DNA from 3 places in the Streptomyces sp. NPDC020898 genome. Region 1 is predicted to be linked to each of the others. Evidence: riboswitches for the same ligand, from Rfam matches in the RefSeq annotation. Region 1 holds a riboswitch; each other region holds the start of a gene.
The links. Region 1 has a riboswitch for thiamine pyrophosphate ahead of ACH4TV_RS28775 (thiamine ABC transporter substrate binding subunit). Riboswitches for the same ligand answer to the same signal wherever they lie in the genome.

Region 1 (10,237 bases):
GCCGCCGCCCTGCGCGCGGGCGCCCTCCTCGCCCTGTTCGCCCCGCTGACCCTCGTGATCGCGGAGCTGGCCGCCCTGCCGCTGGCCGCCTGAAAACCCGTACGAAAAAAGTCCGCACCCGCCGATGAGTTCCGCGCCGCCCCGGCGTCTACCCCTCGAACAGCACGCATCCGATGGGAGATACTCCGATGACCTCGCCGACGTACCAGCAGATGATCTTCGTGAACCTGCCCGTGAACGACCTCGACGCCTCGAAGAAGTTCTTCACGGAACTCGGCTACACGATCAACCCGCAGTTCACCGACGAGAACGCGGCGTCCGTCGTGATCAGCGACAGCGTCGTCGCGATGCTGCTCAAGAAGCCGTTCTACGCGACCTTCACCAAGAAGGAGATCGCGGACGCGACGCAGACCAGCGAGGTGATGATCGCGCTGAGCGCCGAGAGCCGCGAGAAGGTCGACGAGCTGGTCGACAGGGCGCTCGCCATCGGCGGCTCACCGGCGGGCGAGACCCAGGACCACGGCTTCATGTACGGCCGCTCCTTCGACGACCTCGACGGTCACCACTGGGAGGTGGCCTGGATGGACCCGGCAGCGATCCAGGGCTGAACCGGGCCGTGTCACGGGCCGTGCTTACATGGGCGGGTGCAGACGAGCCCCGCCCATGCGGCCCACCACGACGACCGTGAGATCGAGACGCTCCAGGAGTTCGACGCGACCGTCTCGGCGCGCGGCACCCTCGCCGGATTCCGCGTCCAGGCCGTCGATCTGACGGACCGTACGAAAGAACTGCTGGCCAGCGACACCGCGGGCGCCGTCTTCCTCGGCTGCCCGATGCGTGAGGACGCGGCGGCGAAGATCCGTACGGACGGCGCCCTGGTCTTCCCGCCCGTCCCGGACCTGCCCTTCGACCCGTACCGCGGCCATCTCTACTCGCCGCACGAGCTGTTCGCCGGGCTCGACAAGGGGTACGAGCGGACGCCCGACGCCCTCGCGTACGCCTGGTTCCAGCTCACCAAGGCCGACGGCGACATCTTCGCCTCGATGCTGCGCTCGGTCCACGACGACGCCATCTCCGACGCCCTCGACGAACTCCTGTACGGGACGCGGGTGGTGGGGGTGATGGGCGGGCACGCGATGGCCCGCGGGACCGAGGCGTACGCCGGTGCCGCGCGCCTGGGGCGCGAGCTGACGCGCGCGGGGTTCACGGTGGCCACGGGCGGCGGGCCGGGCGCGATGGAGGCGGCGAACCTCGGGGCGTACGCGGCCCCCTTCGAGGACGCCATGCTCGACAAGGCGTGCGAACTCCTCGCCGGGGCACCGTCGTTCGCGCCCTCGATCACCGACTGGGCGCGCGCCGCCTTCGAGGTCCGCTCGCGCTGGCCCAAGGGCGGCAGTTCGGTCGGCATCCCGACCTGGTTCTACGGGCACGAGCCGCCGAACGCCTTCGCCTCGCACATCGCCAAGTACTTCGCCAACGCCACCCGCGAGGACGGCCTGTTGGCCCGCTCGAACGCGGGGATCGTCTTCCTGCCGGGCGCCGCCGGGACCGTACAGGAGATCTTCGACAACGCGACTCCGAACTACTACGAGTCGCGCGGCGAGCCCACACCGATGGTGCTGGTGAACCGGGCGCACTGGACCGAACGGCTGCCCGCCTGGCCACTGCTCCAAGCTCTCGCGCGCGAGCGGGCGATGGAGGACCGTATCGCCCTCGTCGACCGGATCGAAGACGCTCCGGAGGCCTTGAAACGCCTCGCCGGTTAACGGGTAGGCAAAACCAATGCCTGGAACCTGCATACAGATTGACAGCCCTTACGCCGCGCTTATAAACCTGTGATTCTCCTGGGAGTGACGAGGTGATGAGGTCTCATCACTCCCTCCACCCCCCTCAGTTGTGCATCCCGCGAAGGGCAATCGTGTCCATATCTCGCCGTACCGCACGTTCTGTGCGCATTCTCGGTGTTGCGTCCGCTTCGGCCGCGCTCGCCCTGGGCGTCGCCGGCAACGCGTTCGCCTGCAACATCAGTGAGTTCTCCGCCGCCGCCAAGTGCGACGGCGAAAAGGGTGTCATCAGCGTCACCGACAAGGACCCGTCGGGCACCCCCGCCACGGTCACCGTGTTCCTGGGCGAAAAGCTCATCGGCACCCAGGACGTCGTGGGCACCCGCGAGGGCGTCACCGTCGACTTCTCGGAGGACTGGGCGCCGAACGCGACGTACCGCGTTCACATCAAGGCCGGCAACCAGGTCGACGAGGACATCAAGCCGGATCTGACCACCCCGGGCGAGGCCTGCAAGACGGAGCCGACCCCGACCCCAACGCCCACCCCGCCGGTGTCGGAGACCCCGACCCCCTCGGAGCCCGCCACGCCGACCCCGTCGGCATCGGAGCCCGAGGAGTCCGCCACCCCGACCCCGTCGGCGCCGGAGAGCACCCCGGCTGCCCCGGCGGACAGCGTTCCCACCCCCGCGGGCGGCAGCTCCAACCTCGCCGAGACCGGCGCCAGCTCGAACACCGGTGTGATCGCCGGTATCGCGGCTGCCCTGGTCGCCGTCGGTGGCGGCGCTGTCTTCTTCGGCATGCGCCGTCGTGGAACGGCCGGCAACCGCTGACGTTCCGCTCCACCCGCTGTCCCGCAGTACGTTGTGGCCCGCCCCGGTATCAAGGGGCGGGCCACTCCGCTGTCACCTGTCACCTGTCACCTGTCACCCGAAGGTGGCCCTCTCCAGCCAGAACTCCAGCAGCTCCCGGTCCCCGAGGACTTCCAACCGGGAGCTGTCCAGGGGCAGTCGGCGGTAGAAGGCGAGCATGACGTCGGTGAGCGGGCCGCGCAGGGCGACCGTCGCCTTCTCGTGGCCACGACGCCATACGAGGACGTCCTCCGTCAGCTCGACGAGCCACTCGGCGTTCAGCTCGGGGGCGGTGTCCGTGGCATGCAGATGAATACTGCGACCGGGCCCGCGCAGTTCCACCGCAGCGTCGTGCGGCTCGGTCCGCTGCACGAACTCGACGATCTGCAGCCACTCGTCGATCGCGTCGGCGGCGATGTCGGCCGCGACCTCGTACGGCAGCCCGGCGGCGAGGGTCGCGTCCGCGCGGTGGACGGTGATCTCGTGGGCCATCCGGCGCGCCCAGAACCCCGACGTGTGGATCCCGGCCCACGCCCACACCGCGGTGTCCGGCCCGGCCTCACGCAGCGCACCGACGACCAGCTCACCGGTCTCGGCCAGCCAGGCGTCCAACGCGGCGGCATCACCCTGGACATCGGGACCGCCGCCCAGGGGCACCGCTTCCTCGTCGACGTCCCCCTCGGCCCGCGTGCGCACCAGCATGTCCACCCACCGCAGCGCACCACCCGTGTGCCGCACCAGCTGCTCCAGCGACCACTCGGGACAGGTAGGCACGGTCGCGGACAGATCGGCACCGGAGGTCACGACAGTCCTCAACTGCCCCACCTGGTGGGCGATTTCATCGCAATAGCGGTCATGTTCGAGCGTCATCATGCCCCGAACCCTAAGGCCGCACCATCACCCCAGGCCCGGGATTTTCAGCGCGACAGCGGAACCTCTCAACCACCGGCGGCATCTTCAGCCCGTCCGGCGTTCGAGGACGAGACCCGTCCGGCCCCAGCTTCTCTCCCACCCACCAGCCCCCGCCGCTTCTCCAGCCCAGGCCCCCGCCTCTCAGCCCGTCCGGCGTTCGAGGACAAGGCCCGTCCGGCCCCAGCTTCTCTCCCACCCACCAGCCCCCGCCGCTTCTCCAGCCCAGGCCCCCGCCTCTCAGCCCGTCCGGCGTTTGAGGACGAGCGCGTCCAGCGCGAAAGGGGGGTCTGGGGGCGCAGCCCCCATGGATGGGACGGGTAGGGGCGGCGGGGGCGAAAACAGCCGACCCCTCACCCCAGCACGACAACTTCCGCCGCATCGAAGGCGACCCCGACCTCATCCCCCGACTCCGGCGCCTCCCGCAGCGCACACGCCGCCTCCAGCCGAGGCGCATCCTCCGGCTGAAGCTGCACGGCGACATGCGTACCCCGGAAGGTACGCGCGGCCACGGAGCAGCGCAGGCCCTCGTCGGCAGGCACCAGACGCACACCGGCGGGCCGTACGAGCAGCGTGCGCACCCCCTGCACGGCGCCCTCAGGAACCGGCACCTTGCCCCAGGGCGTGTCCGCGACCTGCCCGCTCACCGTCGCCCCGACGACATTGTCGAAGCCGAGAAACCGCGCCACGAACTCATCAACAGGCCGCTGCCAGACCTCGAGCGGCGTACCGGACTGGGCGATCCGCCCGTCGCGCATCACGATCACCCGGTCGGCGAGGGCGAAGGCCTCGCCCTGGTCGTGGGTCACGGCGAGCACGGTGGTGCCCAACCGCCCGAAGAGTTCCCGGAGTTCGACGACGAGCCGCTCGCGCAGCGAGCGGTCCAGCTGGCCGAGCGGCTCATCGAGCATCAGCAGCCGGGGGCGGGGCGCGAGAGCGCGGGCCAGGGCGACGCGCTGCTGCTCCCCGCCGGACAGCGCGGCGACGGCCCGCCCAGCGGCCCCCGGCAACCCAACCAACTCCAGCAACTCCCGCACACGCACGTCCTGTTGAGCCCTGGACACGCGGTGCATACGCAGCCCGAAGGCGACGTTGCCACCAACGTCCCGCTGGGGGAACAGCTGGTGGTCCTGGAACATCAGACCGACCTCGCGCTTGTGCGCCGGCACACCGGAGAGATCCCGGCCGTCGAGCAACACCCGCCCCGCGTCCAGGGGTTGGAGTCCCGCAACCGCCCGCAGCAGCGTCGACTTGCCGCTGCCGCTCGGCCCCAGCACGCACACGATCTCGTGCTCGTCGACATCGAGACCGACATCGTCGAGCACGGCCCGCGGCCCGAACCGTACGGTCGCGCCTTCGAGACTGAGCATGGTCAGAACTCCCCCGTCCGGTCGGTCCGCAGCCGCTCCAGCACCAGCAGGGCCACCGCACACACCACCATCAAGATCGTCGAAAGGGCCATCGCCTGGCCGTAGTTGAGGTCACCCGGGCGCCCGAGCAGCCGGGCCACCGCGACCGGCAGGGTCGGATTGTCGGGCCGGGCGATGAACACGGTCGCCCCGAACTCACCGAGCGACACGGCGAACGCGAACCCGGCCGCGACCAGCAGCGCCCGCCGCACGATCGGCAGATCGACCTCACGCCACACCCGCCAGGGCGAGGCCCCGAGCACGGCCGCCGCCTCCCTGAGCCGCCCGTCCACGGCCCGCAGCACCGGCAGCATGGTCCGCACGACGAACGGCACCCCGACCAGCGCCTGCGCCAGCGGTACGAGGATCCAGCTGCTCCGCAGATCCAGCGGCGGCTCGTCGAGCGCGATGAGGAACCCGAACCCGACGGTCACCGCCGACACCCCGAGCGGCAGCATCAACAGCGCGTCGAACCCCCGTACGATCCGCCCGGCATCGCGCCGGGTGAGTGCCACGGCGGCCAGCGACCCGACGACGACGGCGATGCCGGTGGCGGCGACGGCGTACTGGAGCGAGTTCCCGATCGCGGCGATCGGCGCCACCAGGAAGATCCCGGAGTCGTCGCTGGTGAGCGCCCTGTAGTAACCAAGGCCGGCACCCCCGGGCGTACCGAACGACCGCTGCACGAGCACGCCGAGCGGCAGCACGAGCAGCAGGGCGATACTCGCCAGCACCCCACCCAAGAGCGCCCATTGCCCCCGGCCGCGCGGCCGGCGCGCTGTCGTCTCCGGCGCCACGAGCCGCAGGGCGCTCTCCCGCCGCCGTACCGTCCCGGCGTGCACGGCGAGGATCGCGCCCACGGCCACGAACTGGACGATCGTCAGGACGGCGGCCGTCCCGAGGTCGAAGATCTCCGAGGTCTGGCGGTAGATCTCCACTTCGAGGGTGGCGAAGGTCGGCCCGCCGAGGATCTGCACCACCCCGAAGGACGTGAACGTGAAGAGGAAGACCATGAGCGCGGCGGCGGCGACAGCGGGCCCGAGGGCGGGCAGGGTGACCCGCCGCCAGGCCGCGAACCGCGAGGCGCCGAGCATCCGCGCGGCCTCCTCCTGCCGCGGATCGAGCTGCGCCCACAGCCCTCCAACGGTCCGTACGACGACGGCGTAGTTGAAGAAGACATGCGCGAGCAGGATCGCCCACACGGTCGTGTCCAGCCGTATGCCCCACAGCTCGTCGAGCAGCCCGCCGCGCCCGACCAGCGCCAGGAACGCCGTACCGACGACGACCGTCGGCAGCACGAACGGCACGGTCACCACGGCCCGCAGAATCTGCTTGCCCCTGAAATCGAAGCGCGCGAAGACATACGCGCCGGGGAGCGCGATCAGCAGCGTGAGCACGGTCGACGCGAGCGCCTGCCAGGTGGTGAACCAGAGGACGTGCCGGATGCCGGAGTCCCCGAGCACCTCCCCCACCTGCCCGAACCGCCAGACCCCGTCGACGTGGAGACCGCGCGCGACGATCGCGGCGACGGGGTAGGCGAAGAAGAGCGCGAAGAAGACGACGGGCAGCACGAGCAGGGCGCCCCGCAGAGCAGCGCCCTTCCCGCGCGCGGCCACATCGGCCGCTTCGCCTGCTTCCGCTCCTGCGGCTACTTCAGTACGAGCGATGTCCACGCCTTGACCCACTGGTCACGGTGTTCGGCGATCTTCGCGGGGTCCATGGTCTCGGGGTCCTTGGCCTGCGGCCCGAACTCGGTGAACTCGGCGGGCACCTGGGCACCCTCCCGCACGGGGTACACGAACATGTTCAGCGGCATGTCCTCCTGGAAGGTCTTGCCGACAAGGAAGTCGAGCAGCGCCTTGCCGCCCGTGCCGTTCTTGGCGTTGCTCAGTAGCCCGGCGTACTCGACCTGCCGGAAGCAGGTGCCGGTGGCGACCCCCGTCGGGGCGGTGGCCGGCTTCGGGTCGGCGAAGATCACCTCGGCGGGCGGCGAGGAGGCGTACGAGACGACGAGCGGCCGGTCGCCCTTGGCCTTCTTACCGCCGGCCGACCCGGAGAACTCCTCGTTGTAGGCCTGCTCCCACCCGTCGACGACCTTCACGCCGTTGGCCTTGAGCTTCGTCCAGTAGTCGACCCAGCCGTCGTCGCCGTACTTGGCGGCGCTCCCGAGCAGGAACCCGAGCCCGGGAGAGGAGGTGGAGGCGTTCTCGGTGACCAGCAGATTTTTGTACGCGGGCTTGATCAGATCGTCGAGGGACTCGGGCGGGGTCAGCTTGTGCTCGCTGAACCAGGCCTTGTCGTAGTTGACGCAGATGTCACCGGTGTCGATCGGCGTGACCCGGTGCTTGTCCTGGTCAGCCCGGTACGCGGGCAGGATCGCGCCGGCGTCCTTCACCTCGTACGGCTGGAAAAGCCCGTTGTCGAGCGCGCGGGAGAGCAGGGTGTTGTCGACGCCGAAGAAGACGTCGCCCTGCGGGTTGTCCTTGGTCAGGATCGCCTTGTTGACGGCCTGCCCGGCGTCGCCGTCCTTGAGGACCTTGACGGTGTACCCGGACTGCTTCTCGAAGGCGGCGAGGACGCCCTTCGAGACGGCCCACGAGTCATGGCTGATGAGGGTGACTGTCTTGGACTCGGCAGCCGAGCCGCTGCCCCCGCCGTCCTCGGACCCGCACGCGGTCAGCGTGACAAGGCCGAGCCCGACGGCCACGGCCGTGACCTGCCTGGTGATGCTCACTGGAATTTTCCTCCTGGGATGACCAGGAAGAGACGCGGCCCTGCCCGCGACCCGACGGACGGGTCCCGGGCAGGGCGCAACAGCAAGAGTGATGACCGAACTTCCTACCCAGAATGACCTGGGCGAGGTTCAGAGGGTCTGCGGCCCACCAATGTGATCTGGCTGCCGCACTCTCAGCGCTGTGGCGCTCCCCTGTCGGAATATGAAGATATGTATGTACGGCGTAAGACTACCGCTCGGTGGCCGCGAGCTGCCCGCACGCCCCGTCGATCTCCTGCCCCCGGGTGTCCCGAACGGTGACGGGCACCCCGTGGGCGGCGATCGCCTCGACGAACGCCTTCTCGTCCTCGGGCCGCGAGGCGGTCCACTTCGACCCCGGAGTCGGGTTCAGCGGAATCAGGTTGACGTGCACAGGCTTGCCCTTGAGCAGCCGCCCGAGCCGGTCCCCACGCCAGGCCTGGTCGTTGATGTCCCGGATCAGCGCGTACTCGATGGACAGCCGGCGCCCCGACCGGGCCGCGTACTCCCACCCTGCGTCGAGAACCTCCCGCACCTTCCACCGCGTGTTGACGGGCACGAGGGTGTCGCGCAGCTCGTCGTCGGGGGCGTGCAGGGAGATGGCGAGGCGGCACTTGAAGCCCTCGTCGGAGAACCGGTGGATGGCCGGTACCAGTCCGACGGTCGAGACGGTGATCCCACGCTGCGACAGCCCGAGCCCGTCCGGCTCGGGGTCAGTCAGCGCGCGGATGGCACCGACGACCCGCTTGTAGTTGGCGAGGGGCTCGCCCATGCCCATGAACACGATGTTGGAGAGACGCGCAGGACCGCCAGGAATCTCGCCGTCCCTCAGCGCCCGCATGCCATCGACAATCTGATGCACGATCTCGGCGGTGGACAGATTCCGGTCCAGCCCCGCCTGCCCGGTCGCGCAGAACGGGCAGTTCATCCCGCAGCCGGCCTGCGAGCTGATGCACATGGTCACCCGGTCCGGGTACCGCATGAGCACCGACTCGACGAGCGTCCCGTCGACCATCCGCCACAGCGTCTTACGCGTGGTCTCCTGGTCGGTCGACAGATGACGGACGACCGTCATCAGCTCCGGAAGCAGCGCCTCCTGGAGCTTGCCGCGCGAGGCGGCCGGAATGTCCGTCCACTCGGCCGGATCGTGCGCGAACCGCGCGAAGTAGTGCTGCGAGAGCTGCTTGGCACGAAACGGCTTCTCACCGATCGCGGCAACCGCCTCTTTACGCTCAGCGGGCGTGAGATCGGCGAGATGCCGCGGCGGCTTCTGAGCTCCGCGCGGGGCGACGAATGTGAGTTCTCCGGGCTTAGGCATGGCTGTACCAGTGTCGCAGATCGAATCGTGTGACCTGGTGCGCGAGCCGGGGTGGGTGGTCGTCGTTGGTCGTCTCTGGTCGTCATGGGCCCCCTCGGACGGCCCACAGGCGGCCCGCACGCCATAGTCGGAGGGTGCGTCTGTGCTGGTAGAGCCCGTGCAAGTTCTACCGGTCGGGTACAGCTTGTCCGACTCTACGAGACGGGCCGCTGGACAGACGGACCGCCCATGGGCCGGCCCTCAGTCAGGCGGGGTGCGCGCACGGCGGTGAACGGTGGCGTCCCGCTGAGTGGTGTAGCCGGTCGTGGCTCGGGAACGCGCGGGTGACGGTGGCCTCTGCCGCCCACGCGATCCGCTACTGGATGACCTCGTAGATCTCCTTGTAGCCGGATACCGCGTTGCTGTTGAGCGTATCGATCAGTGACTGGGCGTTGGGATCCACGAAGGAAGCTCGCTCCATGGAGAAGTACTGGTCGAGGCTGTCGAATTCCCATTGGCAGACGACCGTATCCATGGGACCGGCGTAGTCGACGTAGATTCGCCGGTTCGCGTACCCGGCCTCCTCAAACATCTTGGTGAGGGTCTTGAACGCCGCCACGATCTCCGGCGCCTTCCCGCGTTCAGCTTGGTAGACCTCGCGCATCATGTACATGATGTGACCCTGCTTTCCTGCTCGAGCAGTAATCGAACTAACCAAGCGCTACTTTTTCATGCTAAGTCAGCAAAATGCCGCCGCCATGCCGAGCGAGGTCCGGCTATCAGCAGCGTGATCTGGACGTCTCCTGCCTTGGGGTCTGGCTGTACGTCCTCCCTGCACCTCGACCGAGCGGGTCGAGACCTCATGCACGTATGCCTCCATGACCACGGCGAACAGAGCCCGGTCGATCCGCCGGCGCCGATCCAGCAGAGAGGGGGAGAACGACCCGGTCCGCACCTTGGGGATCTTCAGATCGAGGTCGCCGGCCTGGCTGGTCAGCAGCCTCTCCCGGTGCCCGTTGCGCCAGGTGGTGCGCTGGTCGGAGTGCTCGCCCGGGGCGGCGCCGATGGTCTCAGTGGCGGCCTCATGAGCTCCTGCAGAATGCGCTCGCACAGCACCCTGATCGTCTCAACTCCGTCGGCGGTACGCAGTGAGCCTTTTCCAACCTCCCGCGTTGGCTGAGCAGTTGGCCTGACAGGCGGATGAAGCCCGGAACGTCGGCGCATTCTCGGCACCCGAT
Region 2 (10,237 bases), on a different contig from region 1:
TCGGGCTTCATGTCGCGGTGCACGAACCCGGCCCGGTGCGCGGCACCGAGCGCGGCGAGCACCGGCTCCAGGATGTCCAGCGCGGCCCTCGGCTGCAGCGCGCCGCGCTCGCGCAGCACGTCACGCAGGGTGCACCCGGCGATGTACTCCATGGCGAGATAGACGTACGACCCGTCGGCGCCCTGGTCGAAGACCTGCACGACGTTGGGGTGCGCGAGCCGGGCCACGGACTTGGCTTCCCGGATGAACCGCTCGACGAAGGCCACGTCGGCCGCGAGCGACGGATGCATCACCTTGAGGGCGAGCACACGGTCGAGGCGGGTGTCCACGGCCCGGTAGACCGTGGCCATCCCGCCGACCGCGATCCGCGCGTCCACGCGATAGCGGCCGTCGAGCACCTGCCCGACGAGAGGGTCCTGAAGGGTCGTATCCACGCAGGTGAGTGTACGAGCCGCCGCTGACAAGGCCGCGGTTTCGGCCAGGAAAGCAGCGGTACTGAAGCCGACCTGTGACGCACGTCGCACGAGCGGGAAGCCGGCAGCCGCCGATGGCGGGGAAGCCCCACAGGAGAGCTTCACCTGTAAACGGACTGGTAACGGGTGGTGCGTGGGTGGGAGACAGAGGGCAGGGAGACGCAGGGTGCCTAGAAAGCAGGACGTTCGGGATCCAGCCGAGCGAGCCCGGCAACAGGGGACGACGCCTCAGCGAAGTGACGCCGGGGAATCCGACCCGCCCGGTAGGCCAACCGCCCCGCCTCCACCCCGCGCCGCATCCCCTCCGCCATCAACACAGGCTCCTGTGCCCGGGTGACAGCCGACGCCAGCATCACCCCCGCACACCCCAACTCCATGGCCAACGTCACATCCGACGCCGTCCCCGCCCCCGCGTCCAGAATCACCGGCACACGCGCGTGCTCCACGATCAGCTGGAAGTTGTGCGGGTTGCGGATCCCCAGCCCCGACCCGATCGGAGACCCGAGCGGCATGATCGCGGCGCACCCCACGTCCTCCAGCTTGCGAGCCAGCACAGGGTCGTCATTGGTGTACGGCAACACCGTGAACCCGTCCTCCACCAGCACCTCCGCCGCGTCCAGCAACTCGATCGGATCGGGCAGCAGCGTCCGCTCGTCGGCGATGACCTCCAGCTTCACCACGTCCGTACCGAGCGCCTCCCGGGCCAGCCGGGCCGTCAGCACGGCCTCCCCGGCGGTGAAACACCCGGCGGTGTTGGGCAGCACCCGGATGCCGAGCCGCTCCAGCACCGACAGCACGGACCCGTGCACCGAAGGATCGACGCGCCGCATCGCGACGGTCGTCAACTCCGTGCCGGAGGCCACCAGCGCCCGCTCCAGTACGTCGAGGCTGGGCGCACCCCCCGTACCCATGATCAACCGGGACGTGAAGGACGTACCGCCGAGGACAAAGGGATCGTCGGCCATGGTTCAGCCTCCTTGGACGGCGGTGAGGACCTCGACGCGGTCTCCCTCGGAGAGGCGGGTCGACGACCACTGCGCGCGCGGGACGACGGTTTCGTTGAGTGCGGCGGCCACACCGGAGGGCGCCGCGGTGAGGGACCGCACGAGCAGACCGAGAGCCGTACCCGGGACGATCTCCCGCGGCCGGCCGTTGACCAGGATGTTCACGTGACCGTTCATGCGAGCTGCTCCGTGAGTACGGCGTCGGTGCGGTCGTTCGCGCCGAACCGCCGGGGGGTGAAGGCCCGGGCCTCGTCCGGCAGTTCACCGGTGACCAGGGCATGCGCCAGGACGTCGCCGGTGACCGGCGTCAGCAGCACACCGTTGCGGTAGTGCCCGGTCGCCAGCAGCAGCCCCGGCAGTTCCGTGGGGCCGAGCAGCGGAGCGTTGTCGGGGGACCCGGGGCGCAGTCCGGCCCGCGTCTCCGTCAACGGCAACTCGGTGATCCCCGGGACGAGTTCGTGGGCGTCGCGCAGCAACTCGTACACGCCCCCCGCCGTGACCGTCGTGTCCCAGCCCAGCTCCTCGCTGGTCGCCCCGACGACCAGCTCACCGTTCTCGCGCGGCACCAGATAGACCTGGCTGCCGCGCACCACGGCCCGCACCGTCCGGCTCAGGAACGGCGCGTACCGCTTCGGCACGGTGAGCCGCAGCACCTGCCCCTTCACGGGCCGTACGGGCGGCAGTACGGCCTCAGGGACCCCTGCGAGCCGCCCGCTGAGGCTGCCGCCGGCCAGCACGATCGAACCGGCCGCCAGTTCGTCACCGTCCGAGACCGTGACCGACACGGCCCGCCCCCGCCGTACGTTGAGCCGCTCCGCCCAGGCCGGGCGCAGCACCACCCCGGCCCGTTCGCAGGCGGTGAGCAGCGCCCCGGCCAGCCGCCGCGGATCGATCTGGTGGTCGCCGTCCACCCGCAGCCCCCCGCGCACGCCCGGCGCGAGCATCGGCTCCAGGCGCCGGCATTCGCGCCCCGAGAGCCACTCCGATGTCAGGCCCGACCGGTGCTGCAGGGCGTGCAGTTCGCGCAGCAGGGCGCGGTCGTCGGCGTCGAGCGCGACGGCGAGCGTGCCGCAGCGGCGGTAGCCGAGGTCGTGACCGGTCAGCTCGGTGAGTTCGGCGACGAAGTCCGGATAGCGGCGGGCCGACTCCAGGTTCAGCCCCAGCAGGGTCTGCTCACCGTGGTGCAGCTCTGTGACGGCGGCCAGCATTCCGGCCGCCACCTGTGCGGCCCCGCCGCCCGGCGCGGGATCCACGACGGTCGTGGTGAACCCGCGCTGTGCGGCCCGCCAGGCCGTCACGAGCCCGATGACTCCGCCCCCGACGACCAGGACGTCTGAGGTGTGCGTACACGACATGGGCGTCCAGCCCCTCCCTTCGCCGGCATGACCCGGATCAGGTTCGTACGGTCGGAGGCCGCCAGCCTCCCTCTCAGCCCGGTGCGCCGGACTCCCGCGAGTGCTTACGCTGGTCAGCCTAGCTCGCAGAGCAACGCCCATGTAAGGGAGCCTTCGCCCGTGCCCCGTTCGCTCGACGGTCTCGTCCTCGCCCCGGTCGCGGACCAGGCCCCAGGCCAGGTGGGCACCCGCACCCGGTTCACGTACCACGAGAAGGACGGCGAGATCTGGGCCGAGTACACGGGCGGGGACGTCGTACGCGGGCATCTCGTCGGTACGCGGGAAGGTGACCGTCTCGATTTCCGGTACGTGCAGCTGAAGCACGACGGGACGACGTCCTCGGGCCACTGCGTGTCGCAGGTGCTCGAACTGCCGGACGGGCGGGTGCGGTTGGCGGAGACCTGGGAGTGGGAGTCGCAGCCGGGCAGCGGGACGAGCGTGGTGGAACAAGTGGGTGTGCAGTAGGTCACCGACCGCGCCCACTGACTGACAATTTGTCAGTTGTCTATGGTGATCGGGTGAGCGAGCAGACGCGGGAGACGCGGGACCGAGACGTGTCGCAGCCGCGGCGGGCAGTCGTCGTGGGTGCGGGCATGGCCGGGGTACAGACCGCGGTGGCCCTGCGGGAGCAGGGCTTCTCCGGCAGCGTGACGCTGATCGGAGCCGAACCCCATCAGCCGTACGACCGGCCGCCGCTGTCCAAGGCCGTCCTGCTCGGCACGGCGGAGGGCTCCGCCTTCGACATCGACTTCGAGGCCCTCGACATCGAACTGCTGCTCGGGCGTGAGGTGTTGGGTGTCCGCCCCGGCGAGCACGAGCTGGACACCGCGGACGGGCCCGTCCCGTACGACGCCCTGGTCCTCGCGACCGGCGCCGAACCGATCCGGCTGCCGGGCACCGAAGGCGTACCCGGTGTGCATCTGCTGCGCACCCTCGACGACGCCGAACGGCTGCGGCCCGTACTCGCGCGCCAGCACGACATCGTGGTCGTCGGGGCCGGCTGGATCGGCGCGGAGTTCGCCACGGCCGCGCGCGAGGCCGGCTGCGCGGTCACCGTGGTCGAGGCCGCCGACCGGCCGCTCGTGGGCGCCCTGCCCGCCGAGGTGGCCGCGCCGATGGCCGCCTGGTACGCCGACAGCGGCGCCTCGCTGCGCACCCGCGCGCGCGTGATGCGCGTCGAGCCCGGCGCGGTGGTGCTCGACGACGGCTCGCGGCTGCCCGCGGGCGCCGTCGTCGTCGGCATCGGGGCCCGCCCCGCCACGTCCTGGCTGACGAACTCGGGGATCGCCCTGGGTACCCACCGGGAGATCGTCGCCGACGACCACCTGCGCACCTCCGCGGCGGACGTGTACGCGGTCGGCGACTGTGCCTCCTTCCCTTCGGGAAGGTACGGCCGGCGCCTTCTGGTCCACCACTGGGACAACGCGCTCCAGGGGCCCCGTACGGTCGCCGCGAACATCATCGGAGAGGCCCCGGCGGCCTACGACCCGGTCCCGTACTTCTGGTCGGAGCAGTTCGGCCGCTTCGTCCAGTACGTCGGCGACCACGGGTCCGCCGACGCCACCCTGTGGCGCGGCGATCCGTCCGGCCCCGCCTGGACGGTCTGCTGGCTGCGGGAGGGCCGTCTGGTCGCCCTGCTGGCCGTGGGCAGGCCCCGGGACCTGGCCCAGGGCCGCCGTCTGATCGAGGCGGGCACCCTGATGGACCCCGCGATCCTGGCGGATCCGTCCCGGCCCCTGAAGGCGGCCACGGCCTAGCGCGACCGGGGTCGGGCGGCACGGCGACGGCGCAGGTGGCAGGGGCCCGGCTTCCGACTGTCAGTGCGGGATGGCAGGCTTGTGCCGTGACCCAGATTGACGCAAAGATCGACGCTCTCGTACCTGCCTGGCTGACCCTCCCCGACATCGCGGAAATGCTCGATATCGAGGTGACCCGCGTTCGGCAGCTGGTCAGGGAGGGCCAGGTGATCGCCGTACGCCGTGGTGAGAACCGCGCACTGCACGTCCCCGCCGCTTTCATCGACGCGGCCGAGCAGAAGGTCGTCAAGGGCCTCACCGGCACCCTGACGCTCCTGAGGGACGACGGTTTCTCCGACGAGGAGATGCTCGAGTGGCTCTTCACTCCCGACCCGAGCCTGCCCGGCACGCCCGCGCAGGCCCTCAGTGAGAATCGCGGCACGGAGGTGAAGCGCCGCGCCCAGGCGCTCGCCGTCTGAATCTGAACAGCCGCTCGGTGTGCGGACCACGCGGTCCGCGCGCCGCCACACAGGGGCGCGCCCGGGGAGAACACCCCGGGGCGCGCCCAGGGGGACACACGTATGCCCGAGACGACCGACATCGTGCTGCCCGGGGCGACCGCCGAGGCGGGCAGCGCCCGTGCCCGGCTCGCCGACGCCCGGGTCTATCTCTGCACGGACGCCCGCAGGCGCCAGGGCGACCTTGCCGAGTTCCTGGACGCCGTCCTGGCCGGCGGGGTCGACATCGTGCAACTGCGGGACAAAGGCATGGAGGCCGCCGAGGAACTGGACCACCTCCAGGTCTTCGCCGACGCCTGTGCCCGGCACGGCAGGCTCCTCGCGGTCAACGACCGCGCGGACGTCGCCCACGCGGCCGGTGCCGACGTACTGCACCTCGGTCAGGGCGACCTCCCCGTCCCGGCGGCCCGCGCGATCCTGGGCCCGGACGTGCTCGTCGGCCGTTCCACGCATGCCGGGCCTGAGGCCGCGGCGGCGGCCGTCCAGGAGGGGGCCGACTACTTCTGCACGGGCCCCTGCTGGCCGACCCCCACCAAGCCCGGCCGCCACGCGCCGGGTCTCGACCTGGTCCGGTACACGGCAGGGCTCGCCACCGAGCGCCCCTGGTTCGCCATCGGCGGCATCGACCTGGACAACCTGGACGAGGTGCTGACGGCGGGCGCCCGCCGGGTCGTCGTCGTACGGGCGATCACGGAGGCGGACGACCCGGGCGCGGCGGCGACGGAGTTCGCCAGGCGGCTACGGTCCATGTAGGTGTCCGAGGGATGGACAACAAGTCGACAATCCGGGCAAATTTCCACCATCCGGTTGGGGGACCGCCGCCCCCTGACTAACCTGCGGGTATGGCCCTCGGAACCGCGTCCACCAGGACTGACCGTGCACGCACTGTGCGTGACATGCTCGCGTCCGGCAAGACCACGTACTCCTTCGAGTTCTCGGCCCCGAAGACCCCCAAGGGTGAGCGGAACCTGTGGAACGCGCTCAGAAGGGTCGAGGCGGTCGCGCCGGACTTCGTCTCCGTGACGTACGGCGCCGGCGGTTCGACGCGCGCGGGCACGGTCAAGGAGACCCAGCAGATCGTCTCCGACACCACGCTCACCCCGGTCGCCCACCTCACCGCGGTCAACCACTCCATCGCCGAACTGCGCAACATCATCGGCCAGTACGCCGACGCGGGCATCCGCAACATCCTGGCCGTGCGCGGCGACCCGCCCGGCGATCCGATGGGCGACTGGGTACCGCACCCGAGCGGCCTGACGTACGCCGCCGAACTCGTCCGTCTCATCAAGGAGTCGGGCGACTTCTGCGTAGGCGTCGCGGCCTTCCCCGAGACGCACCCGCGCTCGCCCGACGAGGACACGGACGTCGCGCACTTCGTCGACAAGTGCCGCGCCGGCGCCGACTACGCGATCACGCAGATGTTCTTCCACCCGGAGTCGTATCTGCGGCTGCGTGACGCGGTCGTGGCGGCGGGCTGTCCGACCCCGGTCATCCCCGAGGTGATGCCCGTGACCAGCGTGCGGATGCTGGAACGGTTGCCGCAGCTCAGCAACGCGGCCATCCCCTCCGCTCTGAAAGAGCGGATCCTCACAGCCAAAGACGACGCGGCGGCTGTACGCTCCATTGGCATCGAGTTCGCCACGGAGTTCTGCGCGCGACTGCTGGCCGAGGGAATCCCCGGACTGCACTTCATTACGCTGAACAACTCCACGGCATCGCTGGAAATCTACGAGAACCTGGGTCTGCACCACCCACAGCGGGCCTAGACCGGCCGCACGGGCGTACGACACACTGCGTAGCGGCCACTGGGAGAGGGGCGTACATGGGCTGGACGGTCCTCTACATCGCGTTCGGCGTCGTCGCGCTGTGGCTGCTCGGCGAGGTGCTGTTGCAGTACAAGGCGCGGCTGCGCTGGCGGCTGCTCGCCTTCGTCGGCTTCCTCGGCGTGGTCCTCGGCGTGCTCATCCCGAATGTGGTGGTCATCGCCCTGGGCGCCGCCGCCTTCGCGGTCGGCCAGACCTACGTCACGCTGTCGTTCCGCAGCGGCTTCTCGGCGGGCTGGGCGGTCGCGGGCGGCTCGGGCTTCCTCGCGGGCCTGGGCAAGAACAAGCGCCGCGGCGAGGCGGAGCACAAGGACCCGAGCCTGGAGGTCTCCGATCTGGAGGCGGCCGAGGGCGCGTTCGGACCGGGCGGCGGCCCCGACGCGGGCTTCGGCAACAGCCCCGCCGACGGCATCGGGAACGACGTCTACGGCAACGCCGCCGGAACGTACCGGCAAGGCGACGACTTCGACCGCGACTACGACCGCGACGACGTCTTCACCCCCGCCCGCTCCGTCCAGTCCCCGTCGGCCGAGAGCACGGCGGTCTACGAACCGCAGCCCCTCCCCGACGACACCGGCTCGTACGGCATATACAGCGATGCCGCGTACGCGGCGGCGGCCGGCCAGGACCCGTCCTACGCGGCCGCGGGCCAGGACCAGTCGTACGCGGCGGCTGCCCAGAGCACCGACCAGAACTACGGGTACGACGGCTACACCGGCTACGACCAGCAGCAGTACGGCTACGACGCCTCCGGCCAGCAGCAGTACGCCGCCTACTCCGACCCGTACATCGGGCAGGGCTACGGCAACACCTCGTACGACGCCGGCTACGACCAGCAGCAGTACGGGCAGCAGGGCTACAGCCAGGACCAGTACGGCGGCAACGGCGGCTATGCCGAGACCCCGGCGAACGGTGTCTGGGTCCCACAGCAGCGCAACACCGACGACCCGCTGTTCGGCGGCGAACTCCCGCCGGAGCAGCCGTATCCCTACCAGGACAACGGCAACGGCGGTCAGGACAACGGCAACGGGCAGGCGCACGGGAACGGGTACGACGACCAGCAGTACCGCTTCTAGTACCGCGTCCACCGCTTCACCCCCGTACACCCTGTCCGGGGCCGGGAGTCAGGGGTTCACTGCGAGCCCCGGAAGCCCGGCCCCTCCACGATCAGCCCGGCGACCAGCGCGCCCGACATGCCCGCGTGCGGGAGCCCGCCCCCGGGATGCGACCAGCCGCCCACGCGGTACAGCCCCGGCAGCCGGGTGCTGTTGGCGGGATGCAGCCAGTAGCCGTCCTGGCCCGCGAGCGAGGGCGCCGGTACGCCACCGCAGAAGGCGCCCGTCGCGTCCTCGACATGGCCGGGCGTCCGTGTCTCCCGCCACAGGACCCGCTCGCGCAGCCCGGGGACCGCTGCCCCGGCGGCGGCCACCATCAGTTCCGCGAGCCGCCCCGCCGAGCCGTCCGCCGCCCAGTTGCCCTTGGGCGGAGCCACCGCCGTCAGGACCACCGACTCGTGCTCCTCGTCGGGCCGCAGCGCGGGATCGTCCGGCCGCAGCACGGTCACCGTGGGCCGCACCGGGCCGCTTCCCTCGCCGCTCACCCAGTCCAACTCGGCCTCGCGGTCCGGCGCGTGCACGACCGTGCGGTGCGCGGCACCCGCCTCACGGGCGCCGCGCAGGGCCAGCAGTACCGTGAACCGGCCCGGCGACGGCGTCGAGACGTCGGGCCATACGTCACCGTCCGCGTCGAGAGCGTGCTCCGTCAGCCCCTTCAGCCGTCCGGGAGCCACGCCCGCAACGACATGGTCCGCCTCCGCGACGGTCCCCGCGGCCAGCTCCACCCCCGCCGCCCGGCCGTCCTTCTCGACGATGCGCGTGACCTCGGCGCCGAAGACGAACTCGACCTTCCGGGCCACGCACCGCTCGTACACCGCTCGCGCCAACTCCCGGATGCCGCCCCGGACATACCAGGTGCCGAAGGCGTGCTCCATGTACGGCAGCACGGCCGCGCTCGCCGGAACGTCCCGGGGGTCGAGGCCGTACGCCAGGACGTGGCTCTCCAGGAGGGCGGCCAGCCGCGGGTCGCGCAGCTCCCAGGCGGCGACCTCGGCGAGGGTGCCGGCCCGGCGGGTGCGCAGCAGGCGCTTGTGGGGGACCGCCGGGTAGGGCTCGCGCTCGGCCAGCACCTGCCAGTCGGTCCACAGGGGTTCCTCCAGGAGCGGCCTGCGGGTGCGGTCCCAGGCCTCGCGGGCCCTGACGAGGAAGTCACCCCAGCGGTCACCCGCTCCGGCCCCCAGAGCCGCCTCCAGGGCCTGGACGACGCCCGCGCGGGACGCGTTCGGCAGGGAGACCGCCGTGCCGTCCGGGAAGACGTGCCGCGAGGACGGGTCGACCTGGACCAGCTCGACGCACTCCTCCAGGGGCTGCTTGCCGGTCTTGACGAACAGGTCGCGATAGACCGCGGGCAGCGGGAGCAGCCCGGGGCCCGTGTCGAACGAGAAGCCGTCGCGCTCGAAGCGGCGCACCGCTCCGCCGTACGTCTCCCCACGCTCGTACACCGCCACCCGGTGGCCCGCGACGGCCAGCCGGGCAGCGGCCGCCATCGCGCCCATGCCGGCGCCGATCACCGCAATCCGTGCCATGCCAGGGACTTTATCGGCCCTCACTGACATGCTGGCCACGGGCCTGTGGCCAGGGAGTTTGCGCCACTTTGGGTGGACCGGCTCAGCCCGGCGGCCACCCGGCCCGGGCCGCGAGCCGTTTCTCCTCGCGACGCTGGGCCCGGCGCCGCAGGAACCGTCTGATCCGGGAGACCAGGAAGTACAGCAGGACCAGCCCGGCGAGCAGCAGCGCACCCGCGATGACCGCCGCCGCCTCCGGGTGGAACATCGCGAACGTCACGATGCCGCCGACCCCGAGATCCTCGGCGAAGCTCACGATCACGTTGCTGAACGGCTCCGGCGAGGTGTTGACCGCCATCCGCGTCCCGGCCTTGACCGCGTGGCTGGCCAGCGCCGTTGAACCGCCGATCGCGCCCGCCGCCAGATCGGACAGCGAACCGCTCTGGCCGGCCAGCAGCGCCCCGACCACGGCCCCGGAGACCGGCCGGATCACGGTGTGCACCGCGTCCCACACCGAGTCCACGTACAGGATCTTGTCGGCGACCGCCTCGCACAGGAACAGCACGCCCGCCGTGACGAGGACCTCGGGTCGCTGAAGCGACTCGGGAACCTCGTCCGTCAGCCCGGTCGCGCCGAAGACGCCGAGGAGCAGCACCACCGCGTACGCGT
Region 3 (10,237 bases), on a different contig from region 1:
CGGCGGGCTCGCTGCCGGTCACCGCGTGGGTCGACAACGACCACGAGGCGGCCGTCCTGGGCATCCTCGACCACCTGGCCGCCGCCGGCGCCCGCCGGATCGGCCTCCTTACGGGCACCTCGACCGACACGTACACCAACCTCTCCACCACGGCCTATCTGCGCTGGTGCGAGCGGGTCGGCCAGGACCCGGTGTACGAGGCCTACCCGGCCCACGACCCGTGCGCGGGCGCCTTGGCCGCCGATCGGCTGCTGGCCCGTCCGGACCGTCCGGACGCCGTCTACGGCCTCTTCGACCCGAACGGCACCGACCTGCTGGCCGCGGCCCGCCGCTACGGCCTGCGCGTACCCGACGACCTCCTGCTGGTCTGCTGCAGCGAGTCCACCGTGTACGCCACCACGGAGCCGCCGATCACCACGCTCTCGCTGAAACCGCGCCGCATCGGCACGGCGGTGGTCCAGCTCCTGATCGACGCCATCGAGAACCTCGATTCGGACCTGCCGGTCGAGCAGGTGATACCGACGGAACTGATCGTGCGGACGTCCTCGCAGCGCCGTCCGCCGCGTACGACGGTCAGTCCTCCCCGATCGCCCGAGGAAGGGTGACCGGGCCTGCGCGGGGCGGGTTCCCGGAGGGCGGGGCCGTACGAGGGGTCGGCCCCGCAGGGGGAACGGGAGCCCGACCCCGTTCAGGGTTCAGGAATGCGGGGCACCGGCGTCGGAACGGTTCGCGGGTGGGTGTGGGTGTTGGCGTGGATGCGTTGATCGTACGAATCAGGGGAGTCCGGGGCGGGTCCCGTACGGGAAAGCCCCTCCGAATCGGGGCGAAAGCCGCGGTGAACTGGGCCCCTTCGCCGATTCACCACCCCTGGGTCATCACATGGCGCGATCCGCATTCCTATGATGGGCCCACGACACCGCGGGCCGCTGCGACCAGGCAGTCCGATGCGGTGCAGATGCGGCGCGATGGTGGAGGGGTCGATGACTCAGGGGGCCGGTCAGGGACCCGAGGTGACGCGCACGGCGACGTTGCGCGACTTCCGGGTGCCCGCGTACGTCCATGAGACCGGTCCGTACGCGCACGGCACCGAGGTCCCGGAGGCTCGGGAGACCTCGGCGGGCGCGTCGGGCGCGGAGGCCCTGGCGGACGTGGAGGAGTACCCCGACGGGTACACGCCCACGCAGCGGGACCTGCCCGTCATCAACCGCGGTGACACGCTTCAGGTGACCGTCGACCCCGCCGCCCCGGCCGCCGACGGCCCGGGACCTCTGTTCGTCGTCGGGGACGTCCACGGCTACCTCGCCGAACTGGTGGGCGCACTCCAGGAACAGGGCCTGATCGACAGCGAGAGCAACTGGTCCGCGGGCACCGCCCGGCTCTGGTTCCTCGGCGACTTCACCGATCGCGGCCCGGACGGCATCGGCGTCATCGACCTGGTCATGCGGCTGTCCGCCGAGGCAGCCGCGGCCGGCGGCTACTGCAAGGCCCTCATGGGCAACCACGAGCTGCTGCTCCTTGGCGCCAAGCGGTTCGGTGACACGCCCGTCAACTCGGGCGCGGGCACGGCCACCTTCCAGGCGGCCTGGCTGCTGAACGGCGGCCAGAAGACCGACATGGACCGGCTCCAGGACCACCATCTCCAGTGGATGGCCCGCCTCGACGCGATCGAGGAGGTCGACGGCCACCTCCTCGTGCACTCGGACACCACCGCCTACCTCGACTACGGCGACTCGATCGAGGCGGTCAACGACACCGTCCGCGAGACGATCACGCGCAACGACGCGGACGAGGTGTGGGATCTGTTCCGCAAGTTCACCAAGCGCTTCTCCTTCCGCGACGAGGGCGGTGCCGAGGCCGTTCGCTCCCTCCTCGACATGTACGGCGGCACCCGCATCGTCCACGGCCACAGCCCCATCCCGTATCTGGTGGGCGATGTCGGCGCCGAGGACGACGGCGAGGACAACTCCGGTCCGAACATCGAACATCCGCATGTCTACGCCGACGGACTCGCCATCGCGATGGACGGCGGCGTGACCATGGCCGGAAAACTGCTGGTCCAGGAACTTCCGCTGGATCTCTGAGGGATATCCGAGCCCTCCCCGGGCAGGCGTCCTGCGACGAGGGACAGCACCCGACGGGGGACAGTCACACGGCATTTTCTTCAAACCCCCTGTCACCGCACACCTTCGCCGCTCTACCATCGGCTTATCCGTAGCAGGCTCCCCTCCGTTTCTGCCCGACGGCTCGTCAGCATGCCGAGCCCCAAGCCCTACGGAGCATCGGGGGATGCACATGAACAGCGTTCCGCAGCACCTGCTGAGCGAGGACCGCCAGGAATACGAGCGGATCCTCGATGAGGCGCTGCGCTCCGCCCCACACCGCCCGGAACTGGCCGCCGTCGGTCAGCGGCTGAACCCCGAACAACTGCGGACCATGGCGCTCAACGCCACCGCGCTCATCACGGTCGCCGCGGCGGCCGAATACCAGCACTATGTGAAGGTCCGCGACGAAATGCGCCACCCGGCGCCGTCCGCCCCGTCGTCCGTCCGCGAATCCGGTTCCACCGAGCCGGGCACGAGCGCGGTGGGGTTCGCGACCACCATGGGTGAGACCGCCGTCGAGACCACCGGGGCGGGCGCCGTCGCCGTCGTGGCGGTCCTGGCTCCGGTTCTCGCCGGCACGGCAGCGGCGATCTTCCTGCTCGTGGGCTACATCCTCAAGATGCTCGACCCCGAGCCGGCGTTCGCCCAGACCATGCTCACCACCGGATGGGTGTTCGGTGCGGTGACCGCGGCAGCGATATTCGTCGCCGCAGTCGGCCTGCTGCTCACCGCCCTGCGCAACAGCCCGGACGCGGAGGAGGCCGGGGCGTACGGCGAACTGACCGGGGAAGTGGCCCAAGCCAGGGAAGTCTGGCGCGAGGCCCTGCTGGAGCGCGGCATCCTGCCGTTCCTCCGCGAGGCCCTCGCCCACTCCGATTCGTCGGCCGCCAGCCGCAAACCGACCCCGGAACCCACCACCGGCCGTATGCCTCACCTCGGCTACAACCGGCCCGGTTTCAGCAGCCCCGACGACAACGCCTCAACCGGCCACCGCCCCAGCTACACCAGCCCGGACTTCAGCAGCCCGGACTTCGGAGGCCCCGACCACCCGCCGGAATGACACCCCGCCCCGCCGTTACGGACGCGGGGCGGCACATGGGACTCAGGTGGAACGGGCGGCTAGAGCCGCCTGACCACCTGGGCCTCTGCGCGTTCGACCGGCGTACGGCCGTGGACGTGGACCAGGGCCAGGTGGAACAGAGCCGGTGCGAGCGGCGCCCACCGGTGGATCCGGTCCGCGTGCAACAGGAACCTGGCGACTTCTGCCGGGCGGAACGGCACGTAGTCGATCGTCTGGTGTTCCCAGCGGTCGGCGACGCCCCGGCTCATCCGGTCCCGGAGCCCCTCGCTGGTGAGCTCCTTGAGGCGGGCGTAGAAGTGGGCGCTCCAGTGGCGCCGTTCCACGTCCAGCACGAAGGCGAGCAGGACGAGCGAGTACTCGTGGGACTCCAGCGACAGTTCCTCACGCATCCCACGGCGAGCCACCGCGTGGAGGTCCGGCGCATTGCGGCCGGCGGAATCTATGTGCCGTGACATCCCTTCGTTGACGGACGAGTTCCACACCCCCGGCGCCATCCTGACCCGCTCGCTGCGACGGGTGACGACCAGCAGCTCGTCAGCGGTCACCACGGCGACGTTGACCGCGAAGCTGCACTGGAGGAACGCCGGTGCGGCGAGCGGATCGTCCGGGTCGAGATAGCGGCTACGGGGTGTCGTACCGTCCGGGAGACGGCGGTCGAGCTGCTGCGCGGCGAGGAACGTGTAGTAGTCGGTGGACTTCAGACGTATGTGGACCTCCGGATGCTCGGCCAGGGCCGTACGGGAGATGCCGAGCGACTCGACCGCGTAGCGCGGGCCGTTCCACACGGGCGTCCGGCCCTCCACCCGCAGCCGCTCGCTCTCCACCTCGATCTCGTCCCGCCAGCCGGCCATGTCCTCGGGGAGCGTGACCTCCTGGTCGAGCACATGCACATGCACGTCCTCGGGGGCGATCGGCACGTCACCGTCCCCTTCGACGATCAGGGCGGAGGTGTGCAGGGGCCCGAGGGAGAACGACCGCCAGGCCGGGCTGCTCTCCTCCCGCCTGCGCAGCCCCCGCACCGCGCTGCCCCACCGTTTCCGCAGCCGGAACCAGGCATCCTGCAACGGCTGTTGGAACAGCGTCGCGAACACGATGCCGAGTACGGCTCCCACCACGCCATTGCCCACGTCGATTCCGCCCATGGCACGGAGGTTAGAGAGGAACGATCAAGGAACGGGGGTTCTTGTCCCTTCCGTTACCGCTCGCACCGGAACCCTCCGCGATCCTCCCTGCCCACCCGTGACCGCCCGCGTCTCCGAGACGCCCTGCGAACGACCCGGAACCCGCTCCCCCTCGGAGACGCGAACCGCCACGGACCGGCCACCGTCATCGACCGGCGCCGGAGGGCGCCTCAGTCCGCGATCGGCAGATACACCCGGTTGCCGGCCGCCGCGAACTCCTTCGACTTCTGCGCCATGCCCTGCTCGATCTCCACCGGCGTGCTGCCGTGCTCGCGTCGGATGTCCTGCGAGATCTTCATCGAGCAGAACTTCGGCCCGCACATCGAGCAGAAGTGGGCCGTCTTGGCGGGCTCGGCAGGCAGGGTCTCGTCGTGGAACTGGCGGGCCGTGTCCGGGTCGAGGGCCAGGTTGAACTGGTCCTCCCACCGGAACTCGAAGCGGGCGTCAGAGAGCGCGTCATCCCATTCCTGCGCACCTGGGTGCCCCTTGGCGAGGTCGGCTGCGTGGGCGGCGATCTTGTAGGTGATGACGCCGGTCTTGACGTCGTCACGGTTGGGCAGGCCCAGGTGCTCCTTGGGCGTGACGTAGCAGAGCATGGCCGTGCCCCACCAGGCGATCATCGCGGCACCGATACCGGAAGTGATGTGGTCGTACGCAGGCGCGACGTCCGTCGTCAGCGGGCCGAGCGTATAGAACGGAGCTTCATCGCAGATCTCCTGCTGTAGGTCGATGTTCTCCTTGATCTTGTGCATCGGGACATGTCCCGGGCCTTCGATCATCGTCTGTACATGGAAACGCTTCGCGATCGTGTTGAGTTCCCCGAGCGTCCTCAACTCGGCGAACTGTGCCTCGTCGTTGGCGTCCGCGATCGAGCCGGGCCGCAGGCCGTCGCCGAGCGAGTACGTGACGTCGTACGTGGCGAGGATTTCGCACAGTTCTTCGAAGTTCTCGTACAGGAACGACTCCTTGTGGTGCGCCAGGCACCACGCCGCCATGATCGAGCCGCCGCGCGAGACGATGCCGGTCTTGCGGTTCGCGGTGAGCGGTACGTACGCCAGGCGGACGCCCGCGTGGACCGTCATGTAGTCCACGCCCTGCTCGGCCTGCTCGACGACCGTGTCCTTGTAGATGTCCCAGGTCAGTTCCTCGGCCCTGCCGTCCACCTTCTCCAACGCCTGGTAGAGCGGCACCGTGCCGATGGGAACGGGGGAGTTGCGCAGTACCCATTCGCGGGTGGTGTGGATGTTGCGGCCGGTGGACAGGTCCATGACCGTGTCGGCGCCCCAGCGCGTCGCCCAGGTCATCTTCTCGACCTCTTCCTCGATGGAGGAAGTGACCGCGGAGTTGCCGATGTTGGCGTTGACCTTCACCAGGAACCGTTTGCCGATGATCATCGGCTCGATCTCCGGGTGGTTGACGTTGGCGGGCAGCACCGCACGCCCGGCGGCGATCTCCTCACGGACCACCTCGGGGTCGACGTTCTCCCGGACGGCCACGAACTCCATCTCGGGCGTGATCTCCCCGCGGCGGGCGTACGCGAGTTGCGTCACCGCCTGTCCGTCCCGGCTCCGGCGCGGCTGCCGGGGCCGTCCCGGGAACACCGCGTCGAGGTTCCTGAGCCCGCCGCGCGGCGAGGTGTGCTTGATCCCGTCGTCCTCCGGGCGGAGAGGCCGGCCCGCGTACTCCTCGGTGTCGCCGCGGGCGATGATCCAGTTCTCGCGCAGCGGCGCCAGCCCCCTGCGGACGTCGGTGTCGACCAGCGGATCGGTGTACGGGCCCGAGGTGTCGTACAGGGTGACCGACTTCCCGTTCGTGAGATGCACCTGACGGACCGGCACCCGCAGGTCGGGGCGCGAGCCGTCGACGTACCCCTTGTGCCAGCCGATGGACTTCCCGGCCTCCTGGGACTGTTCGCCCTGAGGGGGCTGTTCGTCCTGGCTGGAGGCAGGCGTGCGTGTGTCCTTGATGGTCATGAGACCTACTCCCTACGCCGGCATTACCCGGTAACAGGTTCAGCGGTCGACGCAGCGGAATCCGTCTGCCGATGTTTCATGTGAAACATCACTCGTTTCACGTGTTCCACGTGAAACATGGCAAAGACGGAGGTCAGCGCCCTCTCAGCCCGGTGCTCCGAGCTCCCGCGTGTGCAAAGGTGCCTCCACGCTAGCGCCAATTTGGGCGAGGTGAACAGAGGGCCCCTGTCGTTCTTGCGATGATCGGGCGGTGACCACGACGCAAGGACCCCCGTACCCGCCCTCCGAGCCACCGCGCCGAAGCGGTGCCGGACACGGCTCCGGGCAGGACAGCGGAAACGGCGGCGGCACCGGCCAGGAACGCGGGCTCCGGTCCGGCGATGGCCCCGGCGGCCTCGGTGGCGTGTCCCGGCCCGGCGCAGGAACAGGCGGGGCCGGCGGGGCGACCGGACCGAGTGGCAGTCCCGGGTACGGGCCCGGGCGGAGGATCGATCGCGGCTACGGGCCCGGAGCGGGTGCGGGTCAGGGCGGCCGCACGGGCCCGGGCGACCAGGGCCCGGGGTTCGGAGCCGAGGGGCCCGGAACCGGTCAGTTCGACCCCTTTCCCGTATCCGGTGACGGACCAGGTCCTGGTCCCGGCACGGGCGGTGGCGGTGGGCACGACCACGGATCCGTCCCGGGGCAAGGCGCCGGCCATGGACACGGGAACGGCCCGGGCGACAGGTACAGCGGCGGACCCGGCGGCGGTTCCAGCGGTGGACGCGGACCCGGAGCGGGTGGCGGGCAGGGGGGCGGGCACGGCCCCGGACCCGATGACGCCCACGGATCCGACGACGGCCACGGTCAGTCGCACGGCCACAGTCACAGCCATGGCCCGGCCGCCCCGGCCTCTCGCCATCTGCGGAAGATCATCGGGGCGATTCTGATCCCGTTCGCCGCAGCGGTCGTGGTCGGGCTCGTGGTGCTGTGGCCCGGGGGCGCCCCGGGCCACGAGCGCACCGGCGTCGGCTTCGACCGGCAGACCCAGGAGGCCACGGTCACCAAGGTCGTCGCGGTGGACTGCAAGTCCGTCAACGCCTCGGGGGGCACCCCGACCGGCGACACGTCCACCGCCGAGGGCTCCTCGGCGCAGCAGCAGGCGACCGGCGACTGCAAGAGGGCGACGATCCGCGTCGACACCGGTGACGACAAGGGCCGTACCTTCACGGAGATCGTCCAGCCCGACCAGTCACGGCAGTTGCACCAGGATCAGAAGGTCGTGGTCGCCTACGAGCCCTCCGCTCCGAGGGACCTGCAGTACTCGGTCACCGACGTGAACCGCAGGCTCCCCTTGGCCCTGCTCGCCGGCATCTTCGCGCTCGCCGTCGTGGCCGTCGGACGCCTGCGCGGTGTGATGGCGCTGGTCGCGCTGGCCGCCAGTTTCATGGTGCTGACCCTCTTCATCCTGCCGGCGATTCTCCAGGGCTCGAATCCGCTGGTCGTGGCAGTGATCGGAGCGAGCGCCATCATGCTGATCGCGCTCTACATGTGCCATGGCCTGTCGGCCCGTACGTCGGTGGCGGTGCTCGGCACCCTGATCTCGCTGGTGCTGATCGGCGTCCTCGGCTCACTGTTCATCGGCTGGGCCGCGCTGACCGGCAACACGGACGACAACACCGGTCTGATCCATGGCTTGTACCCGTCCATCGACATGAGCGGTCTGCTGCTCGCGGGCGTCATCATCGGTTCGCTCGGTGTCCTCGACGATGTGACGGTGACGCAGACATCGGCGGTCTGGGAGCTGCACGAGGCCAATCCCACGATGGGCTGGCGCGGCCTGTACCGCGCCGGCATCCGTATCGGTCGCGACCACATCGCATCCGTCGTCAACACTCTCGTCCTCGCCTACGCGGGCGCCGCCCTGCCGCTGCTGCTGCTCTTCTCGATCGCGCAGAGCAGCGTCGGTACGGTCGCCAACAGCGAACTCGTCGCGGCGGAGATCGTCCGGACGCTGGTGGGCTCGATCGGCCTGGTCGCGTCGGTCCCGGTGACCACGGCCCTGGCGGCCCTGATGGTCTCGGCCGACCGCCCGGGCTCGGCACCACTGACCTCAAAGGCGGGACCGGCAGCAGGAACCGGGTCCGGAACAGGGACGGTCGCGGCGGAGACAGGGGCAGGGGCCCAGCCGGTACCGGCCCGGGGTGGGAAGGGCCGACGCCGCAAGCACTGACGGCAGCTGGGCCAGACCGGCTCGGCGACTCCGCCGCAGTACGGTGTGGCGCTTCTCCTCCGGTCGAGGAGGAGAAGCGTTACACCACCGCCGCGCTCCGGCGCGGATCTGCTCAGCCCGCGCTCTGCTCCTCCGCCAGGATGCGGACCAGCGCCTCGTCGAGATGGGCGTCGAAATCGGCGAGGGCACGCTCCTGCCCCAGCGGCACCAGCTTGTCCGTGCGGTCGAGGAACGCCACCAGCGGCGCCGCACCGGAGCGGAACAGCGCCTGGTCGCCGCCGACCTGAAGCCGGATCAGTACCTCGCCCAGCACATCGGTGTCGGCGGGTGAGATTCGCACATCTCCGTCCCCGCATGGCCGCCCCACGCCGTCGATCAGCAGCTCGCGCCCGAAGGCCCAGGTCACAGGGGCGTCGCCGGGCAGATGGAAGGTCAGCCGGACGGCATAGGGATCACAGGTCTCGTAGCGCAACTCCACCGGAATACGGAAGGAGAGCTCCTCCGAGACAAGAAAGCTCATCATGACTTCTGCCTGGACCGACTCGCGCATCGCCTACCCCGTCACTTGCCGTGGACTGGCCTGGAATCATCGCTCTGATACTGCTGGCATCTTGCTGAAAGTACACGGCAGATCACAAGGAGTGAGTTTTCAGATACTGATAGAGATCGCGAGCGACCCCAGCAGTCTTCCGACCTCTGCCTGCAGCTGCTGTGCCGCTCTTAGCAGTCGATCGGCTTGGTGGGAAGGAAGAGAAATGGCCAAAGTTCCGGCCGTTGAGCCGACGGTGATCGGAATCGCCGCACAGACCGTCCCCAGCGCGTACTCCTGCCGTTCCACGACCAGTTCCATTCGCCGCATCCGGTCGAGACGCCGCAGCAACGCGTGGTCGTCACGCACCGTGTAGGGCGTAACCGCCTGTACGGGGTGGCGGTCGAGATGGTCCCGACGACCCTGCTCGTCCAACTGCGAGAGCAGACACTGTCCGACGGCATGCGCGTGTCCGGTCTCGCGGAAGGCCGCCCACTCCTCGACCGCCGGGTTGTCGGGGGTGTCGGAGACGCACATGACCTCGATCTCACCCTCGCGGTACACCGCGTAGTACACGGGTACGCCGATCACGTCCCGCCAGTGCGCGAGGGCGTCCACCACCGTGCTGCGGCGCTTCTGCCTCGCTCCGCTGCTGCCCAGGCGCTCGGCAGCCTCACCGAGGAAGAACAGCCCCTTCTCGCGCCGCAGATAGCCCTCGAAGACGAGCGTGCGCAGCAGGTGGTAGGCGGTCGGGAGCGCGAGGCCGGTCTCGCGGGCCAGCTGTTTGGCCGGGGCGCCGTGCTCGTGCGCGGCAACGGACTCCAGCAGATGCATCGCACGCTGTACGGAGCCGATGAGGGTCGCCGTGGCGTGCGGTTCAGCAGGCGGTACGACCACGGGGCCAGGTGCCGATACGCGCTCGGGCAGGGGTGCTGACGAGGGTCTCTCGTCGGGCCGGACGCGAGTCCCCGGGGAAGGCGCGGTCCGCTGCTCGGGCCGTCGCTGTACGGGTGGAGCCTGTGGTTCCGCGGATGCGGTGTCGACCATGTCGAGGGTCACTCTCGAAGGCGAGGGGGCTGCCCGTGCGGAGGAACACGGGAGGAGGGGAAACGCCGTCCACGGGGGCGGTCCCCGCGTCGAATTCCGGACTCTAACCGCCTGT

Region 2: another riboswitch for thiamine pyrophosphate. It lies ahead of thiO (glycine oxidase ThiO); the one in region 1 lies ahead of ACH4TV_RS28775 (thiamine ABC transporter substrate binding subunit).
Region 3: another riboswitch for thiamine pyrophosphate. It lies ahead of thiC (phosphomethylpyrimidine synthase ThiC); the one in region 1 lies ahead of ACH4TV_RS28775 (thiamine ABC transporter substrate binding subunit).

What each region holds. Positions count from the first base shown of each region.
Region 1 is NZ_JBIRRV010000010.1:39,238-49,474, forward strand. Features, by position in the region: gene ACH4TV_RS28740 (hypothetical protein) at 1-93, shown strand, start outside; gene ACH4TV_RS28745 (VOC family protein) at 189-608, shown strand; gene ACH4TV_RS28750 (LOG family protein) at 645-1,766, shown strand; gene ACH4TV_RS28755 (LAETG motif-containing sortase-dependent surface protein) at 1,919-2,614, shown strand; gene ACH4TV_RS28760 (maleylpyruvate isomerase N-terminal domain-containing protein) at 2,708-3,505, opposite strand; gene ACH4TV_RS28765 (ABC transporter ATP-binding protein) at 3,895-4,911, opposite strand; gene ACH4TV_RS28770 (ABC transporter permease) at 4,914-6,623, opposite strand; gene ACH4TV_RS28775 (thiamine ABC transporter substrate binding subunit) at 6,599-7,684, opposite strand; TPP riboswitch at 7,768-7,888, opposite strand; gene rlmN (23S rRNA (adenine(2503)-C(2))-methyltransferase RlmN) at 7,914-9,020, opposite strand; gene ACH4TV_RS28785 (hypothetical protein) at 9,376-9,672, opposite strand; partial or broken gene ACH4TV_RS28790 (transposase) at 9,838-10,121, opposite strand; partial or broken gene ACH4TV_RS28795 (transposase family protein) at 10,213-10,237, shown strand, end outside.
Region 2 is NZ_JBIRRV010000001.1:292,077-302,313, reverse strand. Features, by position in the region: gene pknB (Stk1 family PASTA domain-containing Ser/Thr kinase) at 1-434, opposite strand, end outside; gene ACH4TV_RS01360 (thiazole synthase) at 644-1,438, opposite strand; gene thiS (sulfur carrier protein ThiS) at 1,442-1,642, opposite strand; gene thiO (glycine oxidase ThiO) at 1,651-2,832, opposite strand; TPP riboswitch at 2,830-2,940, opposite strand; gene ACH4TV_RS01345 (hypothetical protein) at 2,992-3,336, shown strand; gene ACH4TV_RS01340 (NAD(P)/FAD-dependent oxidoreductase) at 3,390-4,628, shown strand; gene ACH4TV_RS01335 (Rv2175c family DNA-binding protein) at 4,715-5,086, shown strand; gene thiE (thiamine phosphate synthase) at 5,189-5,878, shown strand; gene metF (methylenetetrahydrofolate reductase [NAD(P)H]) at 5,968-6,891, shown strand; gene ACH4TV_RS01320 (hypothetical protein) at 6,948-8,024, shown strand; gene ACH4TV_RS01315 (phytoene desaturase family protein) at 8,081-9,589, opposite strand; gene ACH4TV_RS01310 (DUF4126 domain-containing protein) at 9,672-10,226, opposite strand.
Region 3 is NZ_JBIRRV010000004.1:250,590-260,826, forward strand. Features, by position in the region: gene ACH4TV_RS15540 (LacI family DNA-binding transcriptional regulator) at 1-605, shown strand, start outside; gene ACH4TV_RS15545 (metallophosphoesterase) at 981-2,081, shown strand; gene ACH4TV_RS15550 (hypothetical protein) at 2,287-3,162, shown strand; gene ACH4TV_RS15555 (hypothetical protein) at 3,222-4,325, opposite strand; gene thiC (phosphomethylpyrimidine synthase ThiC) at 4,535-6,337, opposite strand; TPP riboswitch at 6,330-6,516, opposite strand; gene ACH4TV_RS15565 (YibE/F family protein) at 6,825-8,546, shown strand; gene ACH4TV_RS15570 (SsgA family sporulation/cell division regulator) at 8,659-9,096, opposite strand; gene ACH4TV_RS15575 (IclR family transcriptional regulator C-terminal domain-containing protein) at 9,196-10,122, opposite strand.